Regions from separate parts of the Novilysobacter longmucuonensis genome, predicted to be linked through region 1. Evidence: predicted binding sites of a transcription regulator. Region 1 holds the regulator's gene; each other region holds the start of a gene.

What was found. The regulator FliA, encoded in region 1, starts transcription of late flagellar genes. The targets are predictions, from matches to a motif close to TAAAGTTTNNCNNNCNNNGGCCGATAA.
Region 2: the regulator FliA is predicted to act here: its motif matches at 2,380-2,406, upstream of ACJQWM_RS08830 (GGDEF domain-containing protein).
Region 3: the regulator FliA is predicted to act here: its motif matches at 3,836-3,862, upstream of ACJQWM_RS04920 (HD-GYP domain-containing protein).
Region 4: the regulator FliA is predicted to act here: its motif matches at 2,067-2,093, upstream of ACJQWM_RS09605 (STAS domain-containing protein).

What each region holds. Positions count from the first base shown of each region.
Region 1 covers NZ_JBJMAW010000025.1:8,089-15,189, reverse strand. The annotation lists partial or broken gene ACJQWM_RS14030 (Hpt domain-containing protein) at 1-443, opposite strand, end outside; gene ACJQWM_RS14025 (protein phosphatase CheZ) at 447-1,085, opposite strand; gene cheY (chemotaxis response regulator CheY) at 1,082-1,474, opposite strand; gene ACJQWM_RS14015 (RNA polymerase sigma factor FliA) at 1,701-2,459, opposite strand; gene ACJQWM_RS14010 (MinD/ParA family protein) at 2,456-3,346, opposite strand; gene flhF (flagellar biosynthesis GTPase FlhF) at 3,330-5,045, opposite strand; gene flhA (flagellar biosynthesis protein FlhA) at 5,204-7,101, opposite strand, start outside.
Region 2 covers NZ_JBJMAW010000007.1:83,700-90,800, forward strand. The annotation lists gene ACJQWM_RS08815 (SDR family oxidoreductase) at 1-617, opposite strand, end outside; gene ACJQWM_RS08820 (hypothetical protein) at 696-878, opposite strand; gene ACJQWM_RS08825 (TIGR03862 family flavoprotein) at 969-2,255, opposite strand; gene ACJQWM_RS08830 (GGDEF domain-containing protein) at 2,571-3,647, shown strand; gene ACJQWM_RS08835 (serine hydrolase) at 3,906-5,537, shown strand; gene ACJQWM_RS08840 (threonine synthase) at 5,677-6,927, shown strand; gene ACJQWM_RS08845 (diguanylate cyclase domain-containing protein) at 6,947-7,101, opposite strand, start outside.
Region 3 covers NZ_JBJMAW010000003.1:190,697-197,797, reverse strand. The annotation lists gene ACJQWM_RS04940 (DsbA family oxidoreductase) at 45-728, opposite strand; gene ACJQWM_RS04935 (EF-hand domain-containing protein) at 853-1,314, opposite strand; gene ACJQWM_RS04930 (DUF3247 family protein) at 1,505-1,825, shown strand; gene ACJQWM_RS04925 (cold-shock protein) at 1,939-2,148, opposite strand; gene ACJQWM_RS04920 (HD-GYP domain-containing protein) at 2,486-3,793, opposite strand; gene ACJQWM_RS04915 (hypothetical protein) at 4,180-4,734, shown strand; gene ACJQWM_RS04910 (hypothetical protein) at 4,731-5,480, shown strand; gene ACJQWM_RS04905 (DUF4031 domain-containing protein) at 5,545-5,841, shown strand; gene ACJQWM_RS04900 (hypothetical protein) at 5,926-6,222, shown strand; gene ACJQWM_RS04895 (DUF6630 family protein) at 6,339-6,911, opposite strand; gene ACJQWM_RS04890 (DUF3297 family protein) at 7,101-7,101, shown strand, end outside.
Region 4 covers NZ_JBJMAW010000008.1:104,337-111,437, forward strand. The annotation lists gene ACJQWM_RS09595 (M28 family peptidase) at 1-35, shown strand, start outside; gene ACJQWM_RS09600 (EAL domain-containing protein) at 45-1,781, shown strand; gene ACJQWM_RS09605 (STAS domain-containing protein) at 2,127-2,429, shown strand; gene ACJQWM_RS09610 (response regulator) at 2,532-2,897, shown strand; gene ACJQWM_RS09615 (chemotaxis protein CheW) at 2,901-4,898, shown strand; gene ACJQWM_RS09620 (chemotaxis protein CheW) at 5,089-5,580, shown strand; gene ACJQWM_RS09625 (methyl-accepting chemotaxis protein) at 5,643-7,101, shown strand, end outside.

The DNA of each region.
Region 1 (7,101 bases):
CCGGACAGTGCGGTCGAATCGGCCGCGGACGAGGCGCCGCCTGCGGACGCGCCGCCGTCGGCACGCAGGCTGGCCAGCAGCAGCTCCGGTACCGGCGCCGGCTCGCTGTCGGCGGCGATGCAGTCGAGCATGTCCACCAGCAGGTCGAGCGCCTGCTGGGCGCCGTCGAACGCGACCGGATCGAGCGGCACCCGGCCGCTGCGGGCCGCGTCGAAGCGGTCCTCCACCGCGTGACAGATCGTCACCATCGGCTTGAAATCCAGGAAGCCGGCGCCGCCCTTGATGGTGTGAAAGCCGCGGAACACCGCGTTGAGGCACTCGCGGTCGTCGGGCGCGTGTTCCAGGGTGACCATCTGCTCGCCGAGCTGGTCGAGGATCTCACGCGCCTCGACCAGGAAGTCGCTGCGGATGTCGGAACCCTGGTCCTCGAAGGCGGCGCTCATGCGCTACAGCCCCAGCGAGGACAGCAGCTGGTTGGCGTCGTCCTGGGTGGCCGGGGCCGGGTCGAGGCCCTCGACCGCCGGGCCGTGCCCGCGCGTGGACAGCTGCAGCGGCTTGTTGTCCTGCGGCGTGGCGTACTCGCCAAGGCCGACGTGCACCGCGCGCACCAGCTCGACTACGCGCAAAATGATCTGGCCGGTGAGGTCCTGGTAGCCCTGCGCGGCGGTTATTTCCGACAGCCGCGAGCGGATGCCGGCGAGCGCCTGCTGCTGCGCCTCGTCCTGCCCGGGGGGCAGTTGCCGCAGCAAGGCGCCGCATTCGTCGATCAGGTCCAGCGTGCGCAGGCTCGCGCCTTCGGTCAGGGTGACCACGTGTTCCAGTCGGGCACAGGCATCGGGCAGCGAGCTCCCATGTGCGCTGCCGGTGCCGTCGCCGAGGGCTTGCTCGAGCTCGCGCGCGAGCCTCGCCAGGCCCTGCACGAACGGCTGGGTACGCCACTGGATGAGCTCGTCGACGTTGGTCCGCCAGCTGGCGTGGTCCTCGTGCTCCAGTGCCCACAGCGCCGCATGCAGGCGCTTGGTGATGAGCTGGCGGTCCTCTGGGCCGAGGGCGTCGCTCGGGCCGGGGCCGGAGCCCTGACTCACGCGGCCGTCTCCAGGCGCTCGAAGATCTTGCCGAGCTTGTCGCCGAGCGTGCCGGCGGTGAAGGGTTTGATTACGTAACCGTTCACCCCGGCCTGCGCGGCCTCGATGATCTGTTCGCGCTTGGCTTCGGCGGTGACCATCAGCACCGGGATCTTCGACAGCGCGGCATCGCCGCGGATCGCCTTGAGCAGGTCGATGCCCGGCATGCCGGGCATGTTCCAGTCGGTGATCACCAGATCGAACGGGCCCTTGTGCAGCTCGACCAGCGCGCTGTTGCCGTCGTCGGCCTCGGTGGTGTTGAAGAAACCTAGATCGTTGAGCAGGTTCTTGACGATGCGGCGCATCGTCGAGAAGTCGTCAACGATCAGGATGCGGATGTTCTTGTCCATAGGGGGCTCGCGTTTGTCTTCTCGGGTGCTATCGGCGGGTGGACGGAATTCTTGAAGGGCGCTGGTGCGGGGAAGAAAGGGCGTTGGCCCGCAAAGGACGCGAAAGACGCAAAAAGGAAAGTGAGAAGAAAGAGGAGTAAGGAGGTAAGGAAGAGCGAGCCGCTTCTCCTTACCTCCTCACCTCCTTGCTTTCTTTTGCGTGCTTTGCGGACCAACCGCTCTCGCCCTAATCATCGTTCTCGGCCTCGTCGCGCCACTCGCCCAGGCGCGCGCGCAGGCGCAGCATGGCCTGGCCGTGGATCTGGCAGACCCGCGACTCACTGATCGACAGCACCGCGCCGATCTCGCGCAGGTTGAGTTCCTGTTCGTAGTACAGCGACAGCACCAGTTGCTCGCGCTCGGGCAGGTCGCCGATCGCGCCGCCGAGCGCCTCGCGGAACTCGTCGTGCTCGAACGCGCGCGCCGGCGTGGCGGTGCCGCGGGCGGCCAGGCGCGGCTCGCCGTCGTGCTCCTCGGCGTGCGCATCGAAGCTGATGAGCTGGCCGCGCGCCGCGTCCTCGAGCATGCGATGGTATTCGGGCAGCGACACGCCCAGCGCGGTCGCGACCTCCTGCGTGGTTGCGGCGCGGCCGGCCTTCTGTTCGATTTCGCGGGTGGCGGCGACCACGTCGCGGTAGCGGCGGTGGACCGAGCGCGGCACCCAGTCGCCGCGGCGGATCTCGTCGATCATCGCGCCGCGGATGCGGATCGAGGCGTAGGTCTCGAACGCCGCACCTTGATCCGCCTGGAAGTTGCGGGCGGCGTCGATCAACCCGAGCATGCCGGCTTGGATCAGGTCGTCGACCTCCACGCTGGACGGCAGGCGCGCGGCGAGGTGATGGGCGATGCGCCGCACCAGTTCGCCGTGGCGCTCGACGATGTCGGCGGCGGCGCCAGGCTGGCTCGAGCGCTGGTTCGACCGATAGGCAGCGGCCGCGACGTTCATGCCGCCGCACTGCGCGATGGCGGGGTCACCATGCGCTCCATGAAGAACTCGACGTGGCCGCGCGGACCCTGCGGGCTCTGCCACTGGCCGGCGCGGCGCGCGATGTCGCGGAACGCCAGCGCCGATGGGCTCGAGGGGAACGCCTCGACCACCGCCTCCTGGCGCTGGATCGAGCGGCGCAGCCACTCATCGCGCGGGATCGCACCGAGGTAGTTGAGGGTGATGTCCAGGAAGCGCGAGGTGACGCGTTCGAGCTTGTCGAACAGCTGCCGGCCCTCGGCCGGGTGCTGCACCTGGTTGGCGAGTACCTGGATCCGGTTGACCCCGCGGTCGCGGCTGAGCACCTTGATCAGGGCGTAGGCATCGGTGACCGAGGCCGGTTCGTCGCAGACCACCACGATCACGTCCTGCGCGGCCTGGCAGAAGGTCAGCACGCCGTCGGCGATCCCCGCGGCGTTGTCCACCACCATCGTGTCGATCGGCAGTTCGAGTTGGCTGAAGGCGTGCACCAGGCCGATGTGCTGCTGCGGCACCAGTTCGGTCATGTGGCGCTTGCCCGAGGCGGCTGGCACCACCCAGAGCCCGCGCGGGCCCTCGAGCAGGGTGTCGTGCAGCTCGCAGCGGCCGGCGAACACGTCGGCCAGGGTGAAGCGCGGCGACAGACCGAGCATCACATCGACGTTGGCCAGGCCCAGGTCGGTGTCGAGCAGCAGCGTGCGCTGGCCGGCATTGACCAGCGCCATCGCCAGGTTGACCGAGACGCTGGTCTTGCCGACGCCGCCCTTGCCGCTGGCCACGGAGATGACCCGCACCGGTGCCGCGGCAGGCTGCGGACCCGTCGGGGCGGCGACTTCGACTTGCTTGATCGGCTCAGCTCGCGACGACATGACGATCCTCGTTGGCAAGGGGGTGGGCAGGGTGGGCATCGGGACAATCGGCAGCACGGCGCAATTTCTCCAGTTGCAGGACCAGGCGCGACGCATCGGCGGTGTCCAGGTCGGCCGGCACCTGCTGTCCGTCGGTGGTGTAGATCAGCTTGAGGTCGTGGCGGACTGCGACCGACAGGGCGGCGCCGAGGCGGCCGGTCTCGTCGAGCTTGGTCAGCACCACGCCCTCCGGCGCGGCGAGGCGATAGCGCCGCACCACCTCGCCCAGGTCGTAGGGGTTGGCGTTGGCCGGCAGCACCAGCAGGCTGCGCAGGCGCTGGTTGGCGCGCAGCCAAGTGATCTGGCTGAGCAGGGCGAGATCGCGCACCGCGTAACCGGCGGTATCGACCAGAACCAGCGGGTAGTCGGCCAGCTGCTCCAGCGCCCTGGGCAGGCCCTCGGGGCCGGACGCCTCGCACACGGTGATGCCGAGCGTGCGGCCGTGGGCCTGCAGTTGTTCGCGGGCGCCGGCGCGCTCGACGTCGGTGGTGACCAGAGCCACGTCGCGGGCGCGGTGGCGTTGCGCATAGCGGGCGGCGAGCTTGGCCAGCGTGGTGGTCTTGCCGGCGCCGGTCGGGCCGATCAGTGCGATCACGCCGCCCTCGTCGATCGGCTCGCTGCGCGAGACGGTCAGCATGCGGGCGAGCTCGGCCAGCATCGGCGCGCGGGTCTTGGCCGGGTCTAGCTGCGGGTCGAGCTTGGCCGCGATGGCCTGTGCGAGGTTCTCGTCGCAACCGTAGCCGAGCAGGGTGTCGTAGGCGGCGGCGCGCGCCGGCGAACCGCGCAGGCGCTCGACCGCGAACTGGCCCATCTCGCGCTCGATCAGCTGGCGCATGTTGGCCAGTTCGTCGCGCATCGCGGCGATGCCGGGATCGAGGTCGCGGCCGCCGACGCTGCGCAGGTGCCGGGTGTCATGCCCGGCATCGTGTTCAGCGTGGCGTTCGGGCGGTTCGGCCATCGGCTCCAGCTGCAGTTCGGGCTTCGGGGCGGCCGGCGATGGAAGCTTGGTCGCCGCTAGCGGGTTCGGTACCGCGTCGGCGTCGGTCTGCGCAGGCAGTGCCGGCGCTGTCTGCGCGGTGTCCGCGGCGACTGCAGTCGGCGTCACCGGCGCTGACGTTGGCGCCGGAGCCAGCGCCGCCATCATTTCGTCGAAGCGGGCGGTGGAGGGCGGCGGGCTTGCGGCTGGCGGGGGTGTGCTGGGCTGCGGCGCGGCCGGGGCGGAGGTCAGCTCGGCCAGGGTCGGGGTGCGGTCGGCGGCAGGCGCGGACGCGCTCGGCTCGCCGCCGAGGCGGAATACCGCACGGGCGCGGGTCGCCAAGGTCTCGCGCACCGGCGGTGGCGCGGCGGTGGGCTTGGTGGCGGCTGGCTTGGCAGGGGCCGGCTGGGCGGCGGCCTGCGCAGGTTCCGCGCTCGCCACCATCGCGGGGGGCGAGCTCGCTGGCATCGCGTCCAGCACCTTCGGCTTCAGCGGCTCCAGTCGCGGCGCGGCGGCGCGCAGTGCCTGCTGTACCAGGGCTTCGTCGTAGTCGGTGGCGGCGACGATCTCGATCCCGCCCTCGACCGGTCGGTTCGACAGGATCACCGCATCGGCGCCCTGCTCGTCGCGCACCATGCGCAGGCCGGTGCGCATGTCGGGGGCGGTGAAGCGTTTGATTCTCATGGGGTTGCTCCTTCGGAGCCGGGACCGGGGACCCGGGGCAGGGGACCCGGGAAAGCGGGGTGCGTCGACGCTGGGCGCGACGCAATCGACTGGCCTTGGTAAATCTGTTGCATCTCGCTTTTGCTCCTAAAGATTCTCCGGGTCCCCGGGCCCGGCTTTCACCCCACCGACCCCACCAGCCGCAGCCGCTTGTCCTCCGGTACCTCGCCGTAGGCCAGTACCGACAGGGCCGGTACGCTGTGGCGCACGAGGCGGGCGATCGTTGCGCGGATCCCGGCGGGGACCAGCAGCACCGCGGGTTCGCCGCGGCCTTCCTGGCGGGTGACGCACTCGCTGAGGTTCTGGTGCAGTCGCTCGGCCAATCCGGGCTCCATCGCGGCGCCTGAGCCGCTGACCGAGTCCTGCAATACCCGTTCCAGCGCCGGCGCCAGGGTGTAGACCGGCAGCTCGGCATTGAGGCCGTTGAGTTCCTGCACGATGAAGCGCCCCAGGGCGGTGCGCACCGCGGCGGTGAGCGTCGCCGGGTCCTGGGTGCTGGCGCCGTGTTCCAGCAGCGTCTCGACGATCTGGCGCATCTGCCGCACCGGCACGCGCTCGACCAGCAGCGACTGCAGCACCCGCACCACCACCGACAGCGGCAGCAGCTTGGGTGTCAAATCCTCGACGAGCTTGGGTGCGGATTTCCCGACACTGGCCAGCAGCTGCTGCACCTCCTCAAAGCCGAGCAACTCGGAGGCGCGCTCGTTGACCAGGTGCGACAGGTGGGTGGCGACCACGGTGGCCGCATCGACCACGGTGTAGCCGAGCGACTCGGCATGCGCGCGCTGGCTGGGCTGGATCCACACCGCGTCCAGCCCGAAAGCCGGGTCCTTGCCCGGCAGTCCGTCCAGCGGTCCGAACACGCGGCCGGGGTCGAGCGCGAGTTCGCGGTCCGGGTGCAGCTCGCCCGAGGCGATCGGCACCCCGTGCACCAGTACGCGGTACTGCCCCGGCGCCAGCTCGAGGTTGTCGCGCACGTGCACCGCGGGGATCAGGAAGCCCAGGTCCTGGGTCAGCTTGCGGCGCACGCCCTTGAGCCGCGCCAGCAGTTCGCCGCCCTGCGTCTTGTCGACCAGCGGGATCAGCCGGTATCCGACTTCCAGCCCGAGCGGTTCGACCGCGCGCACCTCGTCCCAACTCAGCTCGGCGCTGGGCGAGGGCGCGCTGCCGCTGGCCCCGGCGGCGGCCTCGGCGGTGGCCTCGTCGGCCGCGATCGCATTGCGTTTGTGCAGCCGCCAGGCGGCATAGCCGAGCACCGCGGCCAGCAGCAGGAACGGCAGGTTGGGCATGCCCGGGATCACCCCGATGATGCCCAGCATCAGCGCCGAGACGGTCAGCGCGCGGACTTGGCCGAACACCTGGCCCTGCACCGCCGCGCCCATTTCCTGCTCGCCGGTGGAGCGGGTGACCAGCATCGCCGTTGCGGTGGCGATCAGCAGCGCCGGCAGCTGCGCGACCAGGCCGTCGCCGATCGCCAGCAGGGTGTAGACCCGCGCCGACTCGCCGAAGTCCATGTCGTGCTGGAGCATCCCGATCAGCAGCCCGCCGATCAGGTTGATGATGAGGATCAGGATGCCGGCGATCGCATCGCCGCGCACGAACTTGCTGGCGCCGTCCATCGAGCCGTAGAAGTCGGCCTCCTCGCGCACTTCCTGGCGCCGCGCCTTGGCGTCCTCGCGGGTCAGCAGGCCGGCGTTGAGGTCGGCATCGATCGCCATCTGCTTGCCGGGCAAGGCATCCAGGATGAAGCGCGCCGACACCTCGGAGATGCGCCCGGCGCCCTTGGTCACCACGATGAAGTTGACGATGGTCAGGATCGCGAACACCACGATGCCGACCGCGTAGCTGCCGCCGATCACGAACTGGCCGAACGACTCGATCACGCGGCCGGCCGCGGCCGGGCCCTCGTGGCCGTGCAGCAGCACCACCCGGGTCGAGGCGACATTCAGCCCCAGCCGCAGCAGGGTGACCATCAGCAGCACGCTGGGGAAGATCGAGAACTCCAGCGGCCGCTTCA
Region 2 (7,101 bases), on a different contig from region 1:
TCGGTGGGGACCCAGCCGGGACTGATGCAGTTCACCCGCACCGCCGGCCCGGCGCTGATCGCCAGTGCATGGGTGAACGCGACCAGCCCGCCCTTGGCGGCGGCATAGGCCTCGGTGTCGGGTTCGGACTGGCGCGCGCGGGTCGAGGCGATATTGACGATCGCGCTGGCGGTCTCGCTGGTCGCTGCCTCGTGCAGGGCTGCGAGTGCATGCTTGCTGCACAGGAAGGCGCCGCCGAGGCTGGTCGCCAGCCAGCGGTTCCAGTCGACCAGCGCGAGCTCCTGCAAGGGTCCGCTGTGCGGGTCGGGGATGCCTGCGTTGTTGACCAGTCCGTCGATGCGGCCGAAATGCTTCAGCGCGGCCTGGGTGAAGCGGCGCACGTCGGGTTCGCGGGTGACGTCGAGCTTGTGGAAACGCGCGCGCTCGCCGACCTGCCACTCCTCCAGGCAGGCCTGGCCGGCGTCGACATCGAGATCGCCGATCAGCACCCGTCCGCCGGCACCGAGCACCGCCTGCGCGATACCGCGGCCGATGCCCTGGGCGCTGCCGGTGACGAGCACGACCCGGTCCTGCATGGGCGTGGCGGGGTGGGGCGTGATGGGCGGGGGCAGTCGCATGGGGTCTCCGTGGTGGCCGAACATTCCGCGCGAGCATGCCGATGCGTGCGTCAAGGCGCGGCGAGTAGCGCGGTCACGTCACGGCGGCGCCGTGTCATTTCCGCCTTCGCCGGCAAAGACAAGCGACACACCCCACTCTGTAGGAGCGGCCCATGGCGCGAGCTCTTCGCTCAGGTCGCGGAACAGCCTGGCCCGATGCAGCAGGACCCCAGCGGCACGATTGCGGTTCGCTGGCCTCGGGTCGAAAGGCATCGCGGCCATGGGCCGCTCCTACAGGGGTGACGTGGTCCCGAGGAGCGGAGCAAGCTCCGCTCTACGCCGGCGCGGCTGGAGCTGGAAGGAAACGGGCGTTCACCCGAAAGCCGCGTACGGCTCCCCGGCGCGGCGTCGCAGCCACGCCACCGCCCCAAGTCCCGCACGGCGGCCACTGGCGAAGCACGCGGTCAGCAGATAGCCGCCGGTCGGCGCCTCCCAGTCCAGCATCTCGCCGGCGCAGAACACGCCAGGCGGCAGGCCGGTCGCGGCGGCATCGAGCATCAAGGCCTCATCCAGCGCCTCCAGCCGGACACCGCCGGCACTGCTGATCGCCTCGGCCAGCGGGCGCGCGCGCTGCAATACCAGCGGCAGCCGTTTGATGGTGCTTGCGAGTTGCTCGGTGTCCTCGCGCTGTGGGCTGGCCAGCACCTCGTACAGCAGCGCGGCCTTGGCCCCGGTGAGGCCGGCGTGGCGGCGCAGGTGCTCGCTGAGGCTGCGGCCGGCGCGGGGCCGGCCAAGGTCCCGCCGCAGCCGGGCCAGGTCCCGGCCCGGTGTCAGGTCGAGCTGCAGCGTCGCGTGGCCGTCGCGGTCGATCCTGTCGCGCAGGGCCGCGGACAGCGCGTAGACCAGGCTGCCCTCGATGCCGGTGGCGGTGACCACGCATTCGCCCTGCAGCGACTGCTCGTCCCCGGCGGCATCGTGCCAGTGCGCGATGACCGGCTTGAGCGGCGCGCCGGCATGACGGCTGGCGAAGTGCGTGCTCCAGTCGATGTCGAAGCCGCAGTTGGACGGCCGCAGCGGCGCCACATCGACGCCGTGTCGGGCCAGCCAGTGTTGCCAGGCGCCGTCGGACCCCAGCTCCGGCCAGCTGCCGCCGCCGAGCGCGAGCACCACCGCGTCGCCGCGCACCTGCAGCTCGCCGCCGGGCGTGTCGAAGCGCAGCCCGTCAGCCTCGTTCCAGCCGATGCAGCGGTGCTGTACGTGGAAGCGGACGCCGGACTCGCGCAGCCGCCGCACCCAGCCGCGCAGCAGCGGCGCGGCCTTGCGGTCCAGCGGAAACACCCTGCCGGAGCTGCCGACGTAGCTGTCCACGCCCAGCCCGCGCGCCCACTCGCGCAATGCGGCCGCGTGAAAGTCGTCCAGCCAGCGGCCCACCGCTTCTTGCCGCTCGAAATAGCGCGCGTCGAAGCCGGGGCGCGGTTCGCCGTGGGTCAGGTTGAGCCCGCCCTTGCCGGCGATCAGGAACTTGCGCCCGACCGAGCCCTTGGCCTCGTACAGGTCGACCTCGACCCCGGCTGCGCGGGCGACCTCGGCGGCCATCAGCCCGGCCGGGCCGCCGCCGACCACGACCAGGCGCGGAGCAGATGTGGGTTCAGCGGGCATGTCGGGGGAGGGGCTGCGGCGTGGCCGCCATTATGCCGGCGGCCGTGCCGCGTGACCGGGCGCACGTTCTGCCGGACCAGTGGCGCCCGCGCGGCCGATGCTCGATTCGGATCGCGATTGTGTCTCAAGTTCACGCCGCGAAGGCCGCTATCCTGTCGGAGCGGGAACTCGCGTGGGCGGGCCCGATTTTTCCGGCGCGGCGCACGCGCGCCGGCTCCTCCAGTCCGGCTCGTGGCCGCACGGTGACCGATGTCTGCTTCAGGAATTCGACGACGCTCGTCGGAGCGCGCTTGGCTGCAACGGCTCGAAAGCCGTTTGCGCCGACTGACGCGCAGCCCTCTGGCGGCCCTGAGTCCCGAGCAGCGCGCCCAGCTGATCGCGGTCCAGGTCGATGCCTCGCGCCCGGCCTATTCGGGCGTGCTGCTGGGCGGCGCCTGCCTGGTGCTGATCCTGGCCTTGTGCGAGGGCTTGGGTTGGGTCCCGCGGATCGGTTATCCGCTGCCGGTGATGGCCGGCGGCGGCGTGCTGATGGTGGCCCTGGCGGTGGCGGCGCTGCGGGTGGAACAACTGGGGCCGCGCTGGCTGATGGTATCCATCTACGGGCTGGGCCTGGCAGCGCTGATATCGATGCCGATCGATGGCGAGACCAACCAGTTGCTGCTGCGCACCGGACTGTTCAACCTGGTGCCGATCGCGGCGCTGGCGCTGACGGTGCGCAGTTCCTCGGCCATCGGGCTGGTGTCGGTCTTTATCCTGGTCGGCGCGGCGCGGATCTGGATCTACGGTGTTCCGGTGACCGGCGGCGCCATGTACTGGCTGTTCACCTGCACCTCGGTCGCGTTCGGCTTGATGCTGCGCAGCTACCGGATGTCGTTTGCGGTGCATGCGTTCACCGCCAGCCATGCGCTGTGGCGGCAGGCCAGCACCGACGAACTGACCGGGCTGCTCAACCGGACCGGCTGGAACGCCGCGGCGATCGAACTGGTCGCCCGCGCCGGTGAGCGCGGCCAGCAGCTGAGTGCGGTGTTCTTCGACATCGACCGCTTCAAGCGCGTCAACGACACCCACGGTCACGCGATCGGCGACGAGATACTCCGGCACCTGGGCGGGGTCATCACCCACCAACTGCCGCGTGACAGCGTGGCGGCCCGGTTCGGCGGCGAGGAGTTCGTGGCGCTGCTGGCCACCGGCGACAGCGATGATGCCGTCGAGTACGCGCACGACGTGCGCCGGGCGTTTGCCGCGGCGGTGGCGACCTACCGCTGCGGCGTCAGCGCCGGCATCGCACACCAGCATCCGGGAGAAACCCTGAGCGAGTTGCTGAAACGCGCCGATCGCGGCTTGTACGCCGCCAAGGCCGAGGGGCGCGACCGGGTATCGGTGACCGCGTGACAGTCGCGGCGGGTGTTCACTCGGCCGGCTCGAAACGCGATGCGTCGCTGAGCAGCCAGGCAAGCGCCGATTCACGGTCATGAAGCGCTTGAAGGGATAGCGCCGCGCATGTGCGGTGGGCCGCGCCCCCTTGCGCGGTGTTTCGCTCGCCGATGCGTGGGCCTCTTGAGCGGTGGCCGCACGCAAGCGTGCGGATCGCGCCGGTGCGCGACCGTGCTCGGGTATCGTCGGCAGCTTCGATCCTGTGGAGACTGCTGCATGCGCATCCGTACGCTCGCCGCCTCGGCGATCCTGGTCCTCGGCGCCGGCCTGTGCGGCGCCGGCGTGGCGGCGCCGGCGGCGCCGACGCCCGGTGCCGTGGCATTGCCGGCGCCGCTGCGGGACTTCGATGCGTATGTCGATGGCGTGCGCGAGCAGTTCCAGGTGCCCGGCATCGCGGTGGCGATCGTCAAGGACGGCGAGGTGGTACTGCAGCGCGGCTTCGGCGTGCGCGAGATCGGCGGCGATGCGCCGGTCGATCAGCACACGCTGTTTGCGATCGCGTCGCTGACCAAGGCGTTCACCAGCGCCTCGCTGTCGATGCTGGCCGACGACGGCAAGCTCGAGCTCGACGACCGCGTGATCGACCACCTGCCGTGGTTCCGCATGGCCGATGCGTATGTCACCGGCGAGATGCGCATCCGCGATTTGCTGGTGCACCGCAGCGGCCTGGCGCTCGGCGCCGGCGACCTGCTGTACTGGCCAGGCACCGACTACAGCACCGAGGAGGTCGCGCGCCGGCTCAAGCACGTGCCGCTGAGCGGGCAATTCCGCGGCCAGTACGCCTACGACAACATCCTCTACGGCGTCGCCCAATTGGTGATCGAGGCGGCCAGCGGGATGCCGTATGAGGCTTTCCTGCGCAGGCGGATATTCCAGCCGCTCGGCATGCAGGACACCCGCTTCAACAGCGATGCGCTGTTGCCGGGCGACAATGTCGCCAGTGGTCATTCACGCGCCGACTTCACCGAGCTGCAGCCGGCGCCGCGCATGAGCTGGGCCAATGTCTCCGGCGCCGGCGGGCTGTATTCGAGCGTGCACGACATGAGCCGCTGGATGCGCGTGCAGCTCGGCGAGGGCGTCATCGCGCCCGCCCAGGGTGGTGCGGAGGCGCAGCGCTTGTTCAGCGAAAATCGGCACAAGGCGATGTGGTCGATGGTCACGCCGATCCCGATCCGCGAGCCGTCGGTGCCGGAACTGGCGCCGGTGCAGCCGGATTTCCTCGGCTACGCCGAAGGCTGGCAGGTGTCGGACTACCGCGGCGAGAAACTGGTATGGCATACCGGCGGCTGGCCCGGGATGGTGTCGCGGCTGACCCTGGTGCCGGAGCACGAGCTCGGCGTGATCGTGCTGACCAGCGCCGAGCTCGGCGGCGCATTCAATGCGGTGACCATGCGTGTGCTCGATGCCTACCTGGGTGCGCCGAAAACCGACTGGACCGCCGCGTATGCCGCGGCGTTGGCCAAGGCGCAGGACAAGGCCGCCGCGGATTGGGCCGAGCACCAGGCGGCCCGCGACAGACGCTCGCGGCCGTCGCTGCCACTCGCCGAATACGCAGGCACCTATCGCGATCCGTGGTACGGCGACGTGCTGATCAGCCACGACGATGCCGGGCTCGCGGTCAGTTTCGCGCGCACGCCGCAGCTGGCCGGCACCCTGTCGCACTGGCAGCACAATACCTTCGTGGTGCGCTGGAACGAGCGTTGGCTCAATGCCGATGCGTTCCTGAGCTTCTCGCTCACGCCCGATGGCGAGATCCGCGAGGCGCGGATGGAGGCGATCTCGCCACTGACCGATTTCAGCTTCGACTTCCATCACCTGCGGCTGGCGCCGCTTGGCGAGGACGAATAACTAGCCGCATGTGACACGAAAACCTGCCCTGTAGGAGCGGCTTCAGCCGCGATTGGCAACCGGCGTGCACGTCCGGACCGCGATCGCGGCTGAAGCCGCTCCTACGGCAAACCGTTTACGCACTGAAAGGAGTACCCCGATGTCCTACGTCCGCTGCCTACGCGGCCTTGCCTCCGGTGTCGAATACGACGCCGACGTCCCGATGAACCTCGATCCGGTCGACGGTCGCCCGGTCGAGATGGTGCTCGATCTGGAGCGCCTCGCCGCCGAGCAGCCCGACGCGGCCTGGTATGACCCCACTCGCCGCGACATGTGGCGCTTCGGCGGACTGATGGCGCTGGACGTCCGGCAGCCCGACGACGCCCGCCACATCGTCGCGCTCGGCGAGGGCGCCACGCCGCTGCTGGACTACGCGCACCATCGCGTCGCCCACGCCGCCGGCATCGCGCTGCAGGTCAAGGAGGAGGGCAAGGCCCACCCCGGTTTCGGCGCCAACCCGACCCAGAGCTTCAAGGACCGCGGCATGGCGATGGTGGTCGCGCAGGCGCGGCGGCTCGGCCTGGGCAAGCTCGCGGTGCCGACCCAGGGCAATGCCGGCGACTCGCTGACCCGCTATGCGCTGGCCGGCGGGCTGTCGGTGGTGGTGGCGATGCCGGACGACACCCCAATGCCGATCCAGGGCAACGTCGCCGCCGCGGCGCACCGCCATCCCGGGCGCGTGCAACTGGAGCTGGCCGGGCCGACCATCCGCGAATCGGGCGCGCTGCTGAAGGAGCGCTACATCCCGCAGGGGTACTTTTCGGTTGCGACGTTCCAGGAGCCGGGCTGGCGGATCGACGGCAAGAAGTCGCTCGGCCTGGAACTAGCCGAACCCTCCCCCGGCAACACGCGCTGGTCGCTGCCCGATGCGGTGATCTATCCCACCGGCGGCGGCACCGGCGTGCTGGGCATGTGGAAGGCCTGGGACGAGCTGGAAGCGCTGGGCCTGATCGGGTCGCAACGGCCGCGGATGCTGTGCGTACAGAGCGAGGCCACCGCGCCGCTGGTGCGTGCCTTCGACGGTGGCGCGGCCGACACCACCGCGGTGGATGCCGGGCAGACGCTGGCGACCGGCCTCAACGTGCCGGGCGGGGTCGGGCATTTCCGCGTGCTGGAGATCATCCGCGCCAGCGGCGGCGCGGCGGTGGCGGTGAGCGAGGCGGACATCGCGGCCGAACTTTCACGCGTCTGGCGCGACACACGCTGGTGGATCAGTCCTGAAGGCGCGGCCTGCCTGGCCGCGCTGCCGCAGTTGCTCGACCGCGGGCTGGTCAAGCGCGGCCAGCGGGTGGTGGCGGTCAACACCGGCTCGGCGGAGAAGTACCTGCCGGCGCTGCGTCACCTGTTGTAGGCGGCACAGCACCAGCGCCCTAGCTGCACGACCCGGTTTGCTCAAGGTCCGCCGGATCGTCGCTCTTGGCCCCACCTTGCACCTGCGCGTCGCCGACCACGCGATTGCGGCCGGTGCGCTTGGCCTGGTACAGGTGGCGGTCGGCGCGGTTGATGATCTCGTCGTGCGACAGGT
Region 3 (7,101 bases), on a different contig from region 1:
GCGCGCCAACACGCCAGACCGGCAACTAGCGCCAGTCGCCGCAATCAGTCCTGCGGCCCGGCTCCGCTGTCCAGGCCGGCCACCTGTCGCAGCGCCCGCTCGAACATTTCCACGGGTTGTCCGCCCTGGATCAGGTGCTGATCGTTGAGGATCACCGAAGGCACCGCATGGATGCCACGGCTCAGGTACACGTCCTGCTGCGCGCGTACCTCGGCGGCGTATTCGCCGCGGTCCAGCACCTGCCGCGCACGCGTGTCGTCGAGCCCGGCCGTGGCCGCGACCTGCGCCAGCACCTCGGGCGAGGAGACGTCCAGGTTATCGGTGAAGTAGGCGCGCAGCAGCGCGTGTTTGAGCGCGAGTTCCTGCGCTGCGCCCTCCAGTCCGGCCCAGTGCAGCAGGCGGTGCGCATCGAACGTGTTGTAGACGCGGTCACGCTGCCTGAACTCGAATCCGACCGCCGCACCGCGCTCGCGCAGCGCTTCGCGGTTTTGCGCGAGTTGCTCGGGGGTCGAGCCGTACTTCTGGACCAGGTGCTCGTCGGTGTCCTGGCCTTCGGGCGGCATCTGCGGGTTCAATTCGAACGGCTGGAAGTGCAGTTCCGGGGCGATCCGTTCGCCCACGCGCTCGATCGCCTGCTCCAGCGCCTTCAGCCCGACCGCGCACCAGGGACAGGACACGTCGGATACGAAATCGATGCGCAGTGGCACCGGAGGCGCGGGACTGGACATGGCGAGCCCTCCAATTGCCGGAAGTTACGCAGATCCGGTCCCCGCGGAACCCGCGGGGACCGGACAGGAAAGAACGGACGGAGCCGAAGCTCCGTCCGATGCCACTGTGGAGCGGGACTGATGCTTAGCGGTCGTCCCTCATGTGGTCGTCCCTCATGTGTTCCGAGTCCTTGCGCTCCTTCTTGGCCTCGAGCTCGGACTGACTGATGTTGCCATCGCCGTCGGTGTCAGCCTCGCGCATCTTCTCCTGCGCGGCGGCGGCATGTTCCTGCACAGTGACCACGCCGTCACCGTCGGTGTCCATCTTCTGGATCATCTCCTCGGGCGACTTGCCATGGCCCTCGCCCTTGTCCATGCGTGCGTGGGCGGCACCGACCTCGGCGGCGGTGATGCGGCCGTCGCCGTCGGCATCGAGCTTCTGGAATTTCCCGTCGGCGGCGGCGCTGTGCTCCTGGGCGGAGATCATGCCGTCCTGGTTGCTGTCCATCTTTTCCCACTTCTCTTCATTGGCCAGCGCCGTGCCGGACAGGGCCAGCGCACCGATGACCGACAGCGCACGCAGGGAATGGTTCTTAATCTGGTTCATAAGGCTCTCCTTGGGGGGACGCGCGACATGCGCGGATATGAGCGAGGCGACCCTATCGGCCGGGAAGTTATGCAGGCGTGTAGCGATCGGCTTCAGGTCAGCGGCGCGACAGGCGCCGTTGCATCGCCGTTCACCGCGACTTGCGCGGCGGCCCGCTAGATTGACCCGCCCCCCTCGCCGAACCGCCCCAATGACCCAAGACGCCGAGCGCATCCTCACCGAGCCCGCCGAGATCGATCGACTGAAAGCGCTGATCGCGGCGCTGCCCAACGGCGCACGCGTCGAGCTGCAGTTCGAGGACGGTCGCCGGTTGCGTGCCATTGTCAGCGTGCGCCCGACCCTGCAGGTGTTTCGCGATGCGGCTGGCGGCGAGGGCGTCAACTCGCTGGTCCGGGTGGAAGAACCCGCACTGGAGGCGCCGGAAAGCGCCGCCGTCCACGACATCTGGCTTGACCAGGTAAGACATGTCATCCAGTTGTCACCGGCGCATTGGTCGGGGCAGACCGACTAGCAGCCTCGGCGGCTCACCGCGGCGCGGATCAGGCGCCGAAAAAGAAAAACCCGGCCGAAGCCGGGTTTTTCCTGATCTGGTGCACCGCCGGACGGCGGTGCGGGCAGTCCGGCTTACAGCGCTTCGACGGCGTCAGCCTGCAGGCCCTTCTGGCCCTGGGTGACGGTGAAGCTGACCTTCTGGCCTTCCTGCAGGCTCTTGAAGCCCTGACCCTGGATCGCGCGGAAGTGCACAAACACGTCCTCGCCATTCTCACGGCTGATGAAGCCAAAGCCCTTGGCATCGTTGAACCACTTGACGGTACCGGTTTCACGGTTCGACATTTCTAACTCCCTGGAACGTTTCTATCGGATATGCCACTTGCGTGGCGTTTTTGGCTGGTTGCAAGGAGGAAGCGAGTGCAACGATGTAGCGGATCTGGGATCTACAGCATCGGGCCACGTTTCATGTGACCCTTGACGAACACAGCTCGTGCACGTTATCCCGCGGGGAGCAGGAATGCAATCGGCGGGTGCAACATGCCACTCCTGCCTGTTCAGCTCTCGGGCGCCGACCCGCGGTTCCGACGCCTCGTGCGGCCTGGCAGCGATGATCGACCGGCCCGGCCGTCCCGAGTCCCCGAGTCCTCGAGTCCTCGAGTCCCGTCCGGCCGGGCGGCCACTAGCGTGGCGGCGTCGACCACCAGCGACCGATGTCGGCGATCAAGCCGCGGTAGGGCGCGTGGGGCACGGTCTCGGTGATCGCGTTCTCGGCCTCGCCAGTGTCGCGCAGCCGGGCCACCGCCGACAGCGTGCCGTTGGCATTGACCAGCCGCACCACCAGCGGATGCGCGGCATTGCCGCCGCGGCGCAGCACCACGCCGACCTCGCCGTTGGCCAGCCGCACCAGGGTGCCCGGCGGGAACACCCCGATCTCCTTGATCAACAGCCCAGGCAGCGCGTGATCGACCGCATCGCCGCGCTCCAGGAACAGGTTGCGCAGGGCATGGCGCGCATGCACCGCGCCGCGATAGGCCCGCGGGCGCACCATCGCCGACAGGATGTCGACGATCGCCAGCGTCCGCGCCTCCCGGCTGATCGCATCGCCGGCCAATCGGTGCGGATAGCCCGAGCCGTCCAGGCGTTCGTGGTGGTGCAGCACCGCGTCCAGCCACAGCGGATCGGTCACCCCGCCGGCTTCCAGTAGCACCACGCCATCAGCCGGGTGCGCCTCGATGCGCTCGCGCTGCTCGGAGGTCAGCTCGGTGGTCTGGCGATTGAGTGCGTCGGCGATCGGGCCCAGTGCGAGGTCGAAGGTCAGCGCCGCGGCCACGAGCGACCGGCTTTGCGCCTCGTCCAGCTGCTGCGCCTGCGCCGCCAGCTGGCACAGGATCGCGGCATGGAGCAGGCGCGGGATGTGGCTTTCCTCCGAGGCATCCAGTTGCATCGCCGCCAGCGCGGCGTCGGCATCGCGCGCGATCAGCGCGCGCAGGCGATCGGCCAGGTCGAGCACCTGCTCGCCCAGCTCCGGCGAGGCGACCGCCATCAGGGCCTCGTGGATGCAGTGCAGCTCAAGCTTGAGCGCCAGCACCGAGTCGAACACCACGGGCAGCTTGGGCGTCGCCGGGCGGGCGCGCAGCAGCAGGTGCGTCCGGCCCCGCGGCGATGCCGATGCCGATGCCGATGCCGATGCCGATGCCGAGGGCGAGGGCGAGGGCGAGGGCGAGGGCGAGGGCGAGGGCGAGGGCGAGGGCGAGGAGGATGTCGATGTTGATGGCGACCGCGGCGGTGGCGACTGCAGCGGCGGCATCAATGGCGGCGCCGGCGGCAGCGGCGGCAGATCCACCTGGCCGCGGCTCAGCAGCATGTCGAGCTGCGCCTGGCACGCCACCACCATTCCTTCGCCAAGCAGCAGCTTGCCCGCGCGGTCGAACACCGGCCAGGCCAGCACCGTGCCGATGTCCAGCTCGTGTTCGCACACCTCCCTCACGCCCGATCCTCCGGCTGCACGCAGCGCCGTGCCTCCTGCTCGATGTCGGCGCGGCGCCGGATAACTTGAACGGAACCGGCGGCCGACGACCGTTCGCCCGGCGGTGGCCGCCTCACGCCGTCATCACCGTTGGTCATGGTCGTGAGTCCCGCGTGAGGATGCACGGCGCTCCCCAGCCCAGCACCCCTAAGTCCAAAGGTCATCCGATGAAGTGGCGATTTGCGGTGGACGGTCCGTCAGCAACCCAGCACGCGCGGCGCAGGGGGTCGCCCGCTGCGCCGCCGCGTGGCCCGAGGCCGTTCGCAAGGGCGCTGACAATACTGTGCCTGCTGCTCGGCACCGCGGCTGCCCCGGCGGCGCAGCCGCAAGACGCCGTCCTGCCGTCCATGGGTGAGATCCCCACGATCACGGTCGCGCTGGCCGAGCAGCCCGACCTCCTGGATCAGGGCAGGACGGCGTTCTACCGCGGTCTGGTCGACCAGGACGGCATCGCGTTCGTGATTCCGGAGCTGACGATCAACACCGCGGCCGCGATCGTGCTGGAATCCTCCGATCCGCGTGCGCGCATGACGCTGCGGCTCAAGAATGCGCTCTCCGCGGATTGGGACCGCACCCTGAGCAGTGACGCGGACGGCACCATCGACACCCGCTTCCGCACCGAAGGCCCTGCGGTCGCCCAGCTCAGCAGCGACGGCGGGATGCGTGGGTACCGGCTGGCGGTGTGGGTCGGTCCGGAGCTGGAGGTGCACGCCGCCGCGCCGCCGCCGCCGTTCCTGAGCCTGGAGCAATACGATCGCCTGCATGGCAGCCGCTGGGCCGTTCCCCCGACCGCCATCGCGCTTGCGATCGCGCTGGTGCTGCTGGCCCTGATCGGCCTGGCGTGGGCGCGCGCCGCCCATCTGGGCGGGAGTGCGACCAGGCGCCGCGGGGCACGCGCGTGAGCGGCCGGATTGCCCGGGCCCGGTTCCTGTGGCGGCTGGCACTGGCGGGCCTGCTGCTCGGCGCGTCATCGTTCGCGCTGGCCGACGGCACCTGGGAAGCCGCGGAAAGCCCTGTCGGCGCCACGCCGGTGGAGGCGAGCGGGCGCGCAAGCGGGTTCGAGCGCGTGCTGGCCGAGCTGCGCCACATCGCCTCGGCCAGCGACCGCCCGTTCGACCCGGCCGAGCCAGCCTTCCCGGCATGGCAGGAGTGGCTGGCGGCCAATGCCGCGCTGTCGGACCTGGACGCCGCGCTGGATGCCGGCCTGACCACGGGCAGCGGCGACGCCGCGCCGATGGTGCCCTCCAGCTGCGCCGATCCCAGCCGGCCCGGGTGCAATGCCTGCTTCCGCGCCTCCTACAGCCGCATCAACCTGATCCGCATGCGGCTGGAACGGCTGCGAACGGTGCATGGCCGCACCATCGAGTACATCGACGCCCTCCAGTCCACTGGCGACAGCGCTGCGCCGCAGCACCGCGCACCGGATCCGGTCTGGCAGTTCTCGCGCGTCGGCAACCTGCGCTCGCGCGAGCGTCTCGAGCGCATCAACCAACACAAGCACCGGCGACTGATCGGCGCGATGGGCGAGGCGATCGACAACGTCTCGACCTGCGAGCGCGTGTACTTCGACAATCCCGACTGGGCGGTGCGCCACGGCCTCACCTACCTGCGGGCGATCGAGGCGACGTACCGCCTGGACGAGGGCTGAGTCGCACACGCCACCGCCCGGCCTGCAGTACCGTAAGCGCTGCACACGCACGCACCGGAGCCGCATGACCGTGTATGTCGATGATGCCGTCTGGCCCTGGCGTGGCGAGCGCTGGGGCCATCTGATGGCCGATAAGCTGGCCGAGCTGCACGCGTTCGCCGCGCAGCTCGGGCTGCCGCGGCACGTGTTCCAGAACAGGACCAGCGGCGCGCACTACGACGTGACCGCGGCCATGCGCGACCACGCGATCGAGCTGGGGGCCGTGCCGGTATCGCGGCACCATGATCGCGCACGCCTGCGGGCGGTGATCGCGCGGGCCAAGGCGCAGGGCCGCGGCGTACGCGATGACGCGGTGAACTGATTCCGCTGTCGCAGCTGCGTCTCCTATACGTGTCCTTGACCAGCGCCGACCTAAGCTGCGGCCATCCTCCGCAGGAACCGCCTCATGTCAGCCGATGCCTCCAGCCTGTTCCCCAGCGCAGCATTCACCGAGGAACAGCGCATTCTCACCACCCGCTACGGCATTGAGGCGCGTTGTTTCTTCGGTTTCCGCGGCTGGAACGAGATCGAACCGGAGCTGGGCGAGTGCTGGCGCCGCCACCACGAGGGCAACGGGCTGAGCTGGCTGGAAGCGTCCGAATACGTGTATGCCGCATGGAACGAGGCGCTGCCGGACGACGCCGCCTGCCTGCCTGCCTGCACGGTCGGTGCGCCGGCCCAGCACCAGCAGGTCGCGCTTTAAACGCCACTGGTGAACGCCCCTGTAGGAGCGGCTTCAGCCGCGATCCGCGTCGCCGGGGAAGGACCACTGGGAAGGGCGATCGCGGCTGAAGCCGCTCCTACAGCGCGCACGCTTGCCTAGAACGCCTCGTTGCCCGGGCGCAACTCAAACCCCAGCGCCGCGGCCACCGCCTGTATCGCCTCCCCGTCCTGCCGGCGCGTGATCCAGCCGGCATGCGCGGCCTCACCGGTGTGCCAGGTCCACAGGCTGTAGTCGTATTCACGCAGGCGATCGTAGGCGGTCGCCATCAACGCGGGCACGTCGGTAGCGGCGAGGAACGCCTCGTCAGTCGGGTCTTCCACGCCCCACTCGATCCGCAGGTTCCAACGCGCGGCCAGCTCGTTGACGCTGTCGATCAGCGAGGCGGTGTCGCCTTCCTCGACGTAGAAGCCGGACTTCCAGTCGATCACCTCCCTGAGCGGTTCGATCGGCTCGACCTCGTCGAAAGCGCCACCCAGGTCCGCGCCGATGCGCTCGCGATAGGCCGCGAACTGCTGCAGCGCGGTGTCCTCGTCGCCGGGGTTGATCAGCAGCAACAACTGCCAGACCAGCGCTTCGGTGGTGGCCTCGTCGCTGTCGAAGTCGGCACCGGGCTCGCCGGCGTTGGCGAAGTTGTCGTCCGGGTCGAACTCGGTGTCCGGGGTGGTCATGGCTATGGCGCTCTGCTCGGGTCGGCCGGGTCGCGGTCATGTGCAAGTGTGCGCCCAAGCCGCCCCTGGGGACACGCGGTGGTTGCGGTCATCAGGCCAGGGTGGGCGGCGGCGGGCACGCCACCGCTGCGCTGACGCGCTTATCCTGTCGCCACCGTGGCCCGCGCGCCACCCACCGGACCTGATCCAA
Region 4 (7,101 bases), on a different contig from region 1:
TCGGCAGCACGCCGGCGGCCGCGAAGGAGGAGTAACCTCGGTCCATGATCGAGCGCTACGACGACTTTGGCGCCATCGCCGTAGACCCGATCACCGGGCTGTACCGGCTCGGCGCCAACGGCCCGAACCTGTCCACCGCGATCGCAGCGGCCGGCGCGACCAAGCGCCGCATCGCGCTGCTGCACATCGACGTGGACATGTTCCGCTCGATCAACACCAACATGGGCGAGGACATCGGCGACCAGGCGCTGGCCGCCGTCGCCCAGCGCCTGCGCAAGGCCATGCCGCGCGACGGCTGGCTCTGGCGGCTGGCCAGCGACGAATTCGTGCTGGGCATCGGTTATCGCGACGGTGAACTGGACGGCGCGCAAATGGCCGAGCGCCTGCGCGACGCTTTCGAGACGCCGCTGTCGATCCCGCCCTACACGCTGCCGATGACGCTGTCGATCGGCATCGCGGTGTTTCCCGACCATGCCCCCAACGCCGCGATGCTGCTGTCCAAGGCCGAGCAGGCGCTGCGCCGGGTCAAGCAGGAAGGCCTGAACAACATCGGGCTGTACTCGGCCGCCCCGGAAAAGGCCGCCTCCAACGACGGCTTCGCCGAGCGCTTCGTCGAGGCGCTGGAGCGTAGCGAATTCCGGCTGTTCTACCAGCCGCTGGTCGATGCCCACGACGGCAGCCTGACCGGTTTCAGCGGGCTGCTGCGCTGGCAGACCGAAGGCCACGGCCTGCTGCGGCCGAGCCACTTCCTGGACATCGTCGAGCGCGTCGGCCTGTCGGCACGGCTCGGCACCTGGGTCGCCGAGGCCGCGTTCGCGCAACTGGCGCAATGGCGCGCGCAGGGGCTGGATTACCTGTCGATGTCGGTGCACCTGGCCGGCGCGCTGCTGAACCAGCCCGGATGCGTGGACCGGATCGGCGAGCTGCTGCACCGCTTCGAGCTGCCCGGCACGGCGCTGGAGTTCGAGATCGCCGAGAGTGTGCTGGCGACCGACGCCCACCAGGTCTACGACACCCTGGTCGGGCTGCGCGCCACGGGCGCCACCCTGACGGTGCAGGATTTCGGCCTCGGCGGGCTGAGCTTCGCCGCGCTGGCGCAGTACCGGCTGGACCGGCTCAAGATCGACCGCAGCTTCATCCGAAACGTCGCCAGCGACCCGCGCAGCGCCGCGATCGTGCGCGGCATCATCGCGATGGGGCACCAGCTCGGCATGAAGGTCACCGCCAAGGGCGTGGAGAGCGAGGCCGAGCTCGGCTTCCTGCGCCGCAACCATTGCGATTTCTTCCAGGGTTATTTGTTCAGTGCACCGCAACCGGCCGAGGACCTGGGCGATTTGGTGCGCAAGCGTTTCCTGCTGCCGGGCGCGTTTGCCGCCACCCGGCCGGAACGTACGCTGCTGCTGCTGGACGACGAGGAGAACGTGCTGCGCTCCCTGGTCCGGCTGTTCCGCCGCGACGGCTACAACATCCTCAGCGCCAGCAGCGTCAGCGAGGCGTTCGACCTGCTCGCCAGCAACAGCACCCAGGTGATCGTGTCCGACCAGCGCATGGCCGACATGAGCGGTACCGAGTTCCTGACCCGGGTCCGCGACCTCTACCCCGACACGATCCGCATGGTGCTGTCGGGCTACACCGACCTGGCCACGATCACCGAGGCGATCAACCACGGCGCGATCTACCGGTTCCTGACCAAGCCGTGGAGCGACGAGGAGCTGCGCGAGCACATCCATGCCGCGTTCCGCACCTACGAGCGCCGCGCCGCGGGTGAGGCGGTGTACTGAGCCACGCATGACCCGTAGAGCCGAGCTCGCTCGGCTGCTGTTCTGCAGGAGCTCCCCATGGGCGCGACCGGCGCGGCCGTGTCATTCCAATCGCGGGCATGGCCCGCTCCTACAACAGCGCTCGATTTTGTAGGAGCGCCCCATGGGCGCGATCGGCGCGGCCGCGTCATTTCAATCGCGGGCATGGCCCGCTCCTACAACCGCGCTCGATGGGGGCGATGGTCTGCTGCGCATGCGCGGTCGGGCCGTGGCCGCTCCGCCAGAGCCCGGTGCAATACCGCCCGCTCAAGTCGCCGCCGCCGCCGCCGTTAATTGACACGAACCTCAACGGCCGCCCCACTCGCCATGACCCAGCTGTCCCTGCAACCCGACCTTGGCATCGAGCATGTCGCCGCATTGCAGGCGGCGCTGCTGCCGCACCTGGACGACGAGGAACCGCTGACCCTCACCGCCGACCGCGTCGAACGGGTGCACGCCGCCGGACTGCAGTTGCTGCATGCATTCGTGCGCGACCGCGCCAGCGCCGGGCGCAGCACCGTCGTCACCCTCGCCTCCACTACCCTGGCCGATGCCGCGCGACACCTTGCGCTGACCGCAAGCCTGGGCCTCGACGCGCCAGCCGAACCGGGCCGGACCTCACATGGCTAGCCCGACTCCCTTCACCCCCATCCCTGCCTTCCCCCGCGCTGCGGGGGAAGGAAACTCGTGGCACTCGACTGCGTCGAGTGCGCAATCTCATGGAGATCCTGCGTGAGCGCACAGCTACTGATCGTCGACGACTCGACTTCCATGCGGCAGATGGTCGCCTTCGCATTGTCCTCGGGCGGCTACGACGTGCGCGAAGCCGAGGACGGCCAGGCGGCGCTCGAGATCGCCAGGACCGCGCGGTTCGATGCGGTGGTCACCGACGTCAACATGCCGCGCATGGACGGCATCGAGCTGATCCGACAGCTGCGCCAGCTGCCGGACTACAAGTTCACCCCGCTGCTGATGCTGACCACCGAATCGGGCGGCGACAAGAAATCCGAAGGCAAGGCCGCCGGCGCAACCGGCTGGCTGGTCAAGCCGTTCGACCCGGAGCAACTGCTCTCGACGGTTCGCAAGGTGCTCGGCTGAGCCATGGACATCACCCAGTTCCACGCCGCGTTCTTCGAGGAAAGCCGTGAGGGCCTGGATGCGATGGAATCCAGCCTGCTCGGGCTGGAAGCCTCCGGCAGCGCCGATCCCGACACGGTCAACGTGATCTTCCGCGCGGCGCATTCGATCAAGGGCGGCGCGGCAACCTTCGGCTTCGGCGCGGTCACCGACCTGACCCACCTGCTGGAGACCCTGCTCGACGAAGCCCGCAGCGGCCGGCGCGTGCTCGACGCCGGCGCGACCGGCGCGTTGCTGGCTTCGGTCGACGTGCTGCGCGGCCTGTTGTCGGTGGCCGAGTACGGCAGCGCCGGGCGCGACGAGGACGCCGACCGCGCGGCGCTCGCGCAGGCGCGCGCCGCGCTCGACCGCCTGCTCGCGACCGACGCGGCGGCGCCGGCCCCGGCCGCGTCGGACCCATCCACCGCACCGGCCGCGCCGGACAACTGGCGCATCGGCTTCCGTCCGGAACCATCGCTGTTCATGAGCGGCAACGACCCGCTGCGGATCCTGCGCGAGCTCGGCAGCCATGGCGAGCTCAGCACCACCTGCCTGGACGACCGGCTGCCGCCGTTCACCGAACTTGATCCATTCGAGGCGCACCTGGCCTGGGACCTGATGCTGCCCGGCAGCGTGCCGCGCGCCGCGATCGACGAGGCCTTCGCCTGGGTCGAGGACCAGTGCGAGCTGTCGATCGAGGAACTGCGCCAGGCCAAGACCGAGCTGGCCCGCGGCGACGGCGCGCCTGTCGGCAATCCGGTCGATCCGGCCGCCCCGCCGGCCCGCCGCGCCAGCGATGGCGACAACTCGATCCGCGTCGCCGTGGCCAAGGTCGACGCGCTGATCAACCTGGTCGGCGAGCTGGTCATCACCCAGGCGATGCTGCGCCAGCGCTCCGAGTCGCTCGATCCGGTCGCCAACGAGGCGTTGCTGACCGGACTGGGCCAGCTCGACCGCAACACCCGCGACCTGCAGGAGGCGGTGATGAGCGTGCGCATGCTGCCGGTGGAGTTCGCCTTCAGCCGTTTCCCGCGCATGGTCCGCGACCTGGCCACCCGCCTGGACAAGAAGGTGCGGCTGAAGACCCAGGGCGAGGCGACCGAGCTCGACAAGGGCGTGATCGAGAAGATCGTCGACCCGCTGGTGCACCTGATGCGCAACGCGATCGACCACGGTCTGGAGATGCCGGCCGAGCGCCGTGCCGCGGGCAAGGACGAGACCGGCACCATCACCATGACCGCCGCGCACCAGGGCGGGCACATCATCATCGAGGTCGGCGACGACGGCAAAGGCCTGGACCGCGAACGCATCCTGCGCAAGGCTGCCGAACGCGAGCTGCCAGTGCCGGAAAACCCGACCGACGCGCAGGTCTGGGACCTGGTGTTCCACCCCGGCTTCTCCACCGCCGAGGCCCTGACCGACCTGTCCGGCCGCGGCGTCGGCATGGACGTGGTCAAGAGCAACATCGTCGCGCTCGGCGGCCAGGTCGAGATCCGCAGCCGCAAGGGCGCCGGCACCACCGTGTCGATCAAGCTGCCGCTGACCCTGGCGATCCTGGATGGGATGTCGGTCGCGGTCGGCGATCAGGTCTTCATCCTGCCGCTGAACATGGTGATTGAGTCGCTGCAGCCCGGCGCCGGCGAAGTCCGCACGATCGCCGGCGACACCCGCGTGCTGCGCGTGCGCGACGACTACCTGCCGCTGGTCAACCTGCGCGAGCAGTACCGCCTGCCGGCACCGGCCGGCGCCGCATCCGGCGCGGTGCCGATCGCGGTGGTGGTCGAAAGCAGCGGCCGCAAGCTGGCGCTGGAGGTCGACGAGTTGCTCGGACAGCAGCAGGTCGTGGTCAAGAACCTGGAAACCAACTACCGCCGCATCCCCGGCGTGTCGGGCGCGACCATCCTCGGCGACGGCCGCGTCGCATTGATCGTCGACGCCGGTGGCCTCGGCCAGCCAAGCGAGCGCCTAGCGGTGGCTGCGTGATGGACGCTCCTGGAAACATTGCTCATCATTCCCGCGAACGCGGGTTGCCTCATCGTGCCGCCGTAGGCGGCTACCCAGCGACGTTGCTGTTGCGCACTCAAGTCACTGGATCCCCGTCTTCGCGAGGATGGCGGACTGAGGCATCAGCTGCCCACCGCACACACCGCATCCGCGTCACAGGAACAATGCCATGAACCATCCGCTCCCCAGCGCCGCCACCCGCACCGACCTCGCCAGCCACGAGTTCCTCACGTTCGCGCTCGGCGAGGAGGAGTACGGCGTCGAAATCCTCAAGGTGCAGGAGATCCGCGGCTACGACGCGGTCACCCGCCTGCCCGACGCACCGGACTACATCAAGGGCGTGATCAACCTGCGCGGCATCATCGTGCCGGTGATCGACATGCGCCTGAAGTTCCGCCTGGCCAAGGCCGAATACAACGCGCTGACGGTGATGATCGTGCTCAACGTCGCCGACCGCGTGGTCGGCATGGTGGTCGACAGCGTGTCCGATGTGGTGCAGCTCGGCGGCGAACAGATCCGCGACGTGCCGGAACTCGGCGCCACCATCGACCGCCAGTTTCTGACCGGCATCGGCACGCTGGACGAACGCATGCTGATCCTGATCGACATCGAGAAGCTCATGACCGATGCCGACATGGGGCTGGTCGCAAAAGCCGCCTAGCGGTTTCCCATGGCGGCAAGCGCCCGCCATCCGTTTTGCTCCATCCGGACAAAGGAATGCGCATGTCTTTCAATAATCTCAGCGTCAGCGGCCGCCTCGCGGTCGGCTTTTCCGCTGTCATCGTCCTCATGCTGGTAATCAGCGGCATGAACATGGCCGGGCAGAAGCAGCTCACGGGGGCGTCCAGCGCGAACGAGCACACCTTTCGGGTACTGTTGGAAGGCGAGCAGTTGTTGCAGGACATGGTCAACATCGCGTCGGGCACGCGCGGTTTCGTGCTTACCGGCAACGGTGACTACCTGGAGCCTTTCGTCGCCGGCCAACGCGACTTCGACGCCGCCTGGGCAGAGGCGAATCGGCTGACCTCGGACAATCCCGTCCAGCAGGACCGCCTTGCCGAGGTGCGCGAGCTGCAGCAGCAGTTCGTGGCGTACGAACAGGGCCTGATCGACCAGCGCCGTGCGGTCGACGGCGGTGAGCAGACCATGGAGGCACTGCTCGCGAACTTCGACGATGGGCGCGGCAAGCAGATCTCCGACCGCACGCGGGCGTTGATCGCCGAATTCTACAAGTCCGAACAGGACCTTCTCGCCGAGCGTAGTGCGCATGCGACAACGATCGAATCGCGCGGCACCCTGCTCAGTGTGCTCGGCGGCCTGTTCGCCGTGGTCATAGCCGTCTGGATGGGCCTGCTGATCCGCCGCAGCCTGATGCGCCAGCTCGGTGGCGAGCCGGCCTATGCCGCCGAAGTCGTGCGCCGCATCGGCGCCGGCGAGCTCGACCGCGAAGTGCGGGTGCAGTCCTCCGGCCCGTCGCTGCTGGCCGGCATGCGCCAGCTGCAGCAGCAGTTGCGCAGCTTCAACACCGCCCAGTTGCAGATGGCCGAGCGCCATGAAGCCGGCGATACCGACCACCGCATCGACAGCGCCAGCTTCCCCGGTGCCTACGGCACGATGGCGCAGGCGGTCAACGACCTGGTCGACTCGCACATCGCGGTCAATCGCCACGTGGTCGAAGTGGTCTCGCGGTACGCCAAGGGCGACCTGGCAACGGACATCGACCGCATGCCCGGCAAGAAGGCCGAGATCACCGAGGCCATCGACGGGGTCAAGTCCGGCATGCTCGGGGTCAACGCCGAGCTCAAGCGCCTGGTCGATGCCGCCGTGGCCGGCGACTTCGCCCAGCGTGGCGACACCGCCCGCTTCGAGTTCGCCTACCGCGAGATGATCGTCTCACTCAACGAGCTGATGCAGACCGCCGATTCCGGCCTCGGCGAGCTCGGCACCCTGCTGTCGGCCATGGCCGAGGGCGACCTGACCCGGCGCATCACCGTGGAGCTCAACGGCAAGTTCGGCGAAGTCGCGGGCGATGCCAACCGCACCGTGCAGAAGCTCAGCGAGATCGTGCGCCAGATCCGCGAAGGCACCGAGACCATCAGCACCGCCGCGCGCGAGATCTCCGCCGGCAACACCGACCTGTCCACGCGCACCGAGCAGCAGGCCGCCTCGCTGGAGGAAACCG